Regions from separate parts of the Streptomyces sp. NBC_00557 genome, predicted to be linked through region 3. Evidence: predicted binding sites of a transcription regulator. Region 3 holds the regulator's gene; each other region holds the start of a gene.
What was found. The regulator HspR, encoded in region 3, represses chaperone genes until heat shock. The targets are predictions, from matches to a motif close to TTGAGNNNNNNNNNCTCAA.
Positions count from the first base shown of each region.

Region 1: lon (endopeptidase La) is a predicted target of HspR. The motif match lies at 1,148-1,166, and genes of this name have one in related genera.
Region 2: dnaK (molecular chaperone DnaK) is a predicted target of HspR. The motif match lies at 742-760, and genes of this name have one in related genera.

Region 1 is NZ_CP107796.1:2,755,521-2,757,786, reverse strand. Features, by position in the region: gene OG956_RS11385 (spermidine synthase) at 1-2, opposite strand, end outside; gene OG956_RS11380 (rhomboid-like protein) at 202-1,023, shown strand; gene lon (endopeptidase La) at 1,189-2,266, shown strand, end outside.
Region 2 is NZ_CP107796.1:325,741-328,006, forward strand. Features, by position in the region: gene OG956_RS01520 (hypothetical protein) at 1-601, opposite strand, end outside; gene dnaK (molecular chaperone DnaK) at 933-2,266, shown strand, end outside.
Region 3 is NZ_CP107796.1:3,852,392-3,854,657, reverse strand. Features, by position in the region: gene dnaJ (molecular chaperone DnaJ) at 1-958, shown strand, start outside; gene OG956_RS16510 (heat shock protein transcriptional repressor HspR) at 964-1,416, shown strand; gene OG956_RS16505 (fibronectin type III domain-containing protein) at 1,481-2,266, opposite strand, start outside.

The sequences.
Region 1 (2,266 bases), 1.1 Mb from region 3:
ATGACCCCCATCCTGCTTGAACACACCGTGGCCGGCACGGGAATTACCGGGGGCGTACTGATGTGCCCCCCGGGGAGCGGGAGCGCGGACGCGGCCGGAACGTAGGAGGTTGCTGTGAATCGGCTCTCGCGTGGCGTCGGTCATAGACAGCGGCCTCGAGGAGCGCCAAGGGTTGACCCGGACGGAAGGAGTGCCGCGAACGTGGAACGGACCGCGACGGGCCCCGCGACGGCCGCGTCCCCGCCCCCGGCGGGCGCGCCCCTCCCCGGCGGCTCCGCCGCCGCCCCGGTCCCCGTGATCGCGGACCTCCTGGACGGGATGCCGCGCCAGCGGGACGCCCCGGCTCCCGCTCCCCGGCCCGCCGCCCCGGCCGAGGCGGCCCCGGCCGTGCCGCTGCGGCTTCCGTGTCCCCGGCTGTGGCGCCTGCTGCCCACCTCCGCCGGCACCCCGTTCACCTTCGGCTACGCGGCCCTGCTGGCCCTCACCTCCGTCGTCGCCGCCGACGCCGACCCCGCCGTGGTGCACGCCCTCTACCAGGCCTCCAGTACGGACGTGGCCCACCTGGTGCGCTCTCCGGCGGTCGTGCTGCTGGCGAGCGCGCTGTGGATCGCGGGCGGGGTGCTGTCGCCGTTCGCGCTCGCGTTCGTGCTGGTCCTCACGGCGCTGGAGCGGCGGATCGGCGGCGCGAGAGCCGCCTGCGTCTTCCTCGGCGGGCACGTCCTGGCCACGCTCGCCACCGAGGTTCCCGTGGGCCTGGCCGTCCTGGCCGGCCATCTGCCGGCCACCTCGCTGCACCGCCTGGACTACGGCATCAGCTTCGGCGTCGCCGCCGGCATCGGCGCCCTGTCCGGCCTCCTGCGCCCCTGGCTCGGCCTGCCCCTCCTCGCCCTGACGGCCGCCGAGCTGGTGAGCGACCTGGTCGCCTTCCAGGACCCGATGACGAACTGGGGCCATCTGATCGCGCTGGCGACAGGGGTGGCGAGCCGGCCCCTCGTACGCCGGTGGGCGCAGGCGCCCCGATAGGGCGCGGGAAACTCCGCGAACAACCCCACCGCATCCGCGAACGCGCCTTCCCGGGCACCCGCTTGGGCGAGTCTGATCGCTCACAGCGAACAAAGGCGGGGAACACCAGCACGCCCCCCAGCGGTTGAGTCGGTACAGCTCAACTTGACTGCCGAAGGGGAGATCATGGCTGCTGAGTCACCGGCGTTCACGCTCGTCCTGCCCGTGCTGCCCTTGGACGACGAGGTCGTGCTGCCCGGCATGGTGGTTCCGCTGGACCTGAGCGACGCCGAGGTGCGGGCCGCGGTGGAGGCCGCGCAGGCCGCCGCCCGGTCGGAACCGGGCAAGCCCAGGGTGCTGCTGGTGCCCCGGATCGACGGCACGTACGCCAAGACGGGTGTGCTGGGCACGGTCGAGCAGGTCGGCCGGCTGGCCGACGGCGACCCGGGGGCTCTGATCCGCGGCCGGAGCCGGGTGCGGATCGGCGCGGGCACCACCGGTCCCGGCGCGGCCCTGTGGGTGGAGGGCGCGCGCATCGAGGAGACCGTGCCGGACCCGCTGCCCGGACAGGTCACCGAACTCGTCAAGGAGTACAAGGCGCTCGCCACCGAGTGGCTGAAGAAGCGCGGCGCCTGGCAGGTCGTGGACCGCGTCCAGGCCATCGACGACGTCTCCGCGCTCGCCGACAACTCCGGCTACTCGCCGTTCCTGACCACCGGCCAGAAGGTCGAACTGCTGGAGACCGCCGACCCGGTGGCCCGGCTGAAGCTCGCCACACAGGCGCTCCGCGACCACCTCGCCGAGCAGGAGGTGGCCGAGACCATCGCCAAGGACGTCCAGGAGGGCGTGGACAAGCAGCAGCGCGAGTTCCTCCTCCGCCGCCAGCTGGAGGCCGTCCGCAAGGAACTGCGCGAGCTGAACGGCGAGAAGGACGGCGAGGAGTCCGACGACTACCGCGCCCGCGTCGAGGCCGCCGACCTGCCGGAGAAGGTCCGCGAGGCCGCCCTCAAGGAGGTCGACAAGCTGGAGCGGGCCAGCGACCAGTCCCCGGAGGGCTCCTGGATCCGCACCTGGCTGGACACCGTCCTGGAGATGCCCTGGAACGAACGGACCGAGGACGCGTACGACATCCAGGGCGCCAAGGAGATCCTGGACGCCGAGCACGCCGGCCTGGACGACGTGAAGGCGCGCATCACCGAGTACCTGGCCGTCCGCAAGCGGCGCGGCGAACGCGGCCTGGGCGTCATCGGCGGCCGGCGCGGCG
Region 2 (2,266 bases), 3.5 Mb from region 3:
AGGTGTAGTTCTTCAGGGCCAGCGTCCGGTGACGGTAGACCAGGGTGTAGCCGTGCGGAGCGGGAGTCGTCGTCCCGGTGCCGGACGGGCGTGCCCTGGAGGCGGTCGTGGTGGATGCCGCGCGGGCGTGGCCGGTCCCGGGTGCCAGTGCCCCGTAGACCACTGCGCACACCGCGGCCGTGACGGCCGCCGACACCAGGGCCGTCGTCACACGCTCCCGGGTCGGCCACCGCCGCCCGCCGGGCGGCTCCGGCGGAGGGCTCGCAGGATCGCGCGAGGTCATGGAGGGATCCGGCCGGGCGCCGTCCGTGTCCGTGTCGCGGCGGCCCGGCGGATCGGTGCTCGAAGGCGCCGTGGACGCGGCCGGCCGGCCGTTGCCCCGATCCGCGGAGGCGTCGTGCGGGGCCTGGGCGGCCCACGGGCTGAGTGCCTTGTCCGCGGCGCCGGAAGCGGCCACGGCGAAGGCGATGGCGATGGCCCACCGATCGGCCGCGTCACGTGTCAGCCAGATACCCGTCAGCGCGTAGAGCCCGGTCAGCGCGGCGGCGAAGGTCCCCAACGTCACCAGCAGCAGGACCAGACGCCGGCGTCCCGCGCTCACATCCGCTCCCCCCGGTATCCGTGGCACAGCGACCCGTCCAGCTTGACATGAAACGGACACGATGGGGAGGCCGCCCTCATCGGTCGGCCTCCACACGATGGGGGCCCGCCCTCCTCGGCCGACCTCGTCCGCCCCGAGGCTTGACGAGGTTGGACTCAAGTTTTATCTCGTTTAGTGAGGCAATCCGGACCGAAAAGGGCAGCTCGCGGTGGTCGGCCGAGTGGCCGAAAATGGAGGTGCCCGCCGCCAAGGGGGTACCCGGCCGCCGCCCGGGCGTGCCGTTCTCGGCGGGCCCCGGCGGACAGGGCACAGACGAGGAGGGTGAGTCCCGATGGCGCGTCCAGTCGGTATAGACCTGGGAACGACGAACTCCGTGGTCTCGGTCCTCGAGGGCGGCGAGCCCACCGTGGTCACCAACGCGGAAGGCGCCCGGACGACGCCTTCGGTGGTGGCGTTCGCCAAGAACGGCGAGGTGCTGGTCGGCGAGGTCGCCAAGCGGCAGGCCGTGACAAACGTGGAGCGCACCGCGCGCTCGGTCAAGCGGCACATGGGCGACCACAACTGGCGGTTCCCGGAGCACGGCGACGTCGACGGCAAGCGGTACACCGCGCAGGAGATCTCCGCGCGCGTGCTGCAGAAGCTCAAGCGGGACGCCGAGGCGCACCTGGGCGAGGACGTCACCGACGCGGTGATCACCGTGCCCGCCTACTTCGACGACGCCCAGCGGCAGGCGACCAAGGAGGCCGGTGAGATCGCCGGCCTGAACGTGCTGCGGATCATCAACGAGCCGACCGCGGCGGCGCTGGCGTACGGCCTCGACAAGGAGAACGACCAGACCGTCCTCGTCTTCGACCTGGGCGGCGGCACCTTCGACGTGTCGCTGCTGGAGATCGGCGAGGGCGTCATCGAGGTCAAGGCCACCAACGGCGACACCCACCTCGGCGGCGACGACTGGGACCAGCGCATCGTCGACCACCTGGTCAAGACCTTCAAGAACAACTACGGCATCGATCTCTCCCAGGACAAGATGGCCGTGCAGCGGCTGCGCGAGGCGGCGGAACGGGCCAAGGTCGAGCTGTCGAGCTCGACGGAGACGAACATCAACCTGCCGTACATCACGGCGTCCGCCGAGGGCCCGCTGCACCTGGACGAGAAGCTGACGCGCGCCCAGTTCCAGCAGCTCACGGCGGATCTGCTGGACCGCTGCAAGGCGCCGTTCCACAACGCGATCAAGGACGCCGGGATCAAGGTCTCCGACATCAACCACGTCATCCTGGTGGGCGGCTCCACGCGTATGCCCGCCGTCACCGAGCTGGTGCGGGAACTGACCGGCAAGGACCCGCACAAGGGCGTCAACCCCGACGAGGTCGTGGCCATGGGCGCCAGCCTGCAGGCCGGTGTCCTCAAGGGCGAGGTCAAGGACGTCCTGCTGCTCGACGTCACCCCGCTGTCCCTCGGCATCGAGACCAAGGGCGGCATCATGACCAAGCTGATCGAGCGCAACACCACGATCCCGACCCGCCGTTCGGAGATCTTCACCACCGCCGAGGACAACCAGCCCTCGGTGACCATCCAGGTCTACCAGGGCGAACGGGAGATCGCCGCGTACAACAAGAAGCTCGGCATGTTCGAGCTGACCGGCATCGCGCCCGCCCCGCGCGGAGT
Region 3 (2,266 bases):
GTACGACGAGGCACGCGCCCTGTTCGGCAACGGCGGCTTCCGCCCCGGGCCGGGCGCCGGCGGCTCGTTCAACTTCGACCTGAGCGACCTCTTCGGAGGCGGCGCGAGCACCCAGGGCGGCTTCGGCGGCGGACTCGGTGACGTCTTCGGGGGCCTGTTCAACCGCGGCGGCGCCGCGGGCACGCGGACCCAGCCCCGGCGCGGCCAGGACATCGAGTCCGAGGTCACGCTGAGCTTCACGGAGGCCATCGAGGGCGCCACGGTGCCGCTGCGGATGTCCTCCCAGGCGCCCTGCAAGGCCTGCTCGGGCACCGGCGACAAGAACGGCACGCCGCGCGTGTGCCCGACCTGCGTCGGCACCGGGCAGGTCGCCCGGGGCTCGGGCGGCGGCTTCTCGCTCACCGATCCCTGCCCCGACTGCAAGGGCCGCGGCCTGATCGCCGAGCACCCCTGCATGGAGTGCAAGGGCAGCGGCCGGGCGAAGTCGTCCCGGACGATGCAGGTCCGCATCCCGGCCGGGGTGACCGACGGGCAGCGCATCCGGCTGCGCGGCAAGGGCGCGCCCGGCGAGCGGGGCGGACCGGCGGGCGACCTGTACGTGGTCGTGCACGTCGGCACGCACCCGGTGTTCGGCCGCAAGGGCGACAACCTCACCGTCACCGTGCCGGTGACGTTCCCCGAGGCGGCCCTCGGCGGCGAGGTCCGGGTGCCGACCCTCGGCGGACCGCCCGTCACCCTGAAACTTCCGCCCGGCACGCCCAACGGCCGTACCATGCGCGCCCGGGGCAAGGGCGCGCTCCGCAAGGACGGCACCCGCGGCGACCTCCTGGTCACCGTCGAGGTGCGTGTGCCCAAGGACCTGTCGGGGAAGGCTCGTGACGCGCTCGAGGCGTATCGCGAGGCGACCGCGGGCGAGGACCCGCGGGCGGAGCTGTTCGAGGCCGCGAAGGGAGACTGAGAGAGATGGACGGCCGTCGACGTAACCCGTATGAACTGACCGAGGAGACCCCGGTCTACGTCATCTCGGTGGCGGCCCAGCTCTCCGGACTCCACCCGCAGACGCTGCGCCAGTACGACCGCCTGGGCCTGGTCTCGCCGGACCGCACCGCGGGCCGGGGCCGCCGCTACTCGGCCCGCGACATCGAACTGCTCCGCCAGGTGCAGCAGTTGTCGCAGGACGAGGGCATCAACCTGGCCGGCATCAAGCGCATCATCGAACTGGAGAACCAGGTCGCCGCCCTCCAGTCCCGCGTGGCGGAGCTGGAGGCGGCCCTGGACGGCGCGGCGGCCGCGATGCAGCAGCGCGAGGCCGCCGTCCACGCCTCCTACCGGCGCGACCTGGTGCCGTACCAGGAGGTCCAGCAGACCAGCGCGCTGGTGGTGTGGCGGCCCAAGCGCCAGCAGCAACAGGACTGAGGCAGCAGGACTGAGTGGAACAGGGTGAAGGGGCCCGCGGTCGCCCGCGGGCCCCTTCACCGTGTCAGGACGCGCTCGGCGGGGTGATGGTGTAGTCGGTGTCGGCGAAGGACTCGGTGCCGTCCGCCCGGACGAGGGAGATCATGTAGTACACGGTCGTGCCGGCCGGGGCGTCGGTGTCCGTCCAGAACCAGCCGTCCCGGCTCTTGGCCACCGGGGCCTCGGTCAGCCGGACGAACCGCTCCTCGGCGTGGTTCCAGCGGTAGACGTGGAAGCCGGTCACCGAGGAGGTGTCCTCGTAGGGGCACCACGGTTCCACCCTGATCCCGCCGGTGGTCCTCCAGGTCGTCGTCTGGCAGCCCGCCGTGTCGGGCGGGACCGAGGTGGGCCGCAGGTCGAGCGCGGTCACCGGGACGGAGGCGACCGGCACGCTCCAGTCCTCGACGTCCGGATCGTCCTGGTAGGTCAGGGAGTTGCCGTAGACGTCCACGGCCACGACGAACAGGCGGTACGACGTGCCGTCGGCCGGCCAGGGCAGCAGGGTCTGCGTCGCCGAGGCGTCCGCCTTCCCCAGGTACTCGGGGTCGTGGGCCTCGTCCTGCTGCTGGTAGAGGGCGTAGGACGCGAGGTCCGGGGCCGTGCTGGGCTGCCAGGACAGGCGGATGCCGTACTCGAGGGGCTCGGCGGCGAGGCCGGTGACGGCCGGGGGCGGGGTCTCGTCGCCGGGCCGGACGGCGGTGACCTCGGCGGAGGGCACCGACCAGCGCCCGGCCGAGTCCTTGCGGAGCACCGTGTAGTGGTACGCGGTGCCGCGGCGGCCGGAGTAGTCGGTGCAGGCGCGCTCGGTGTC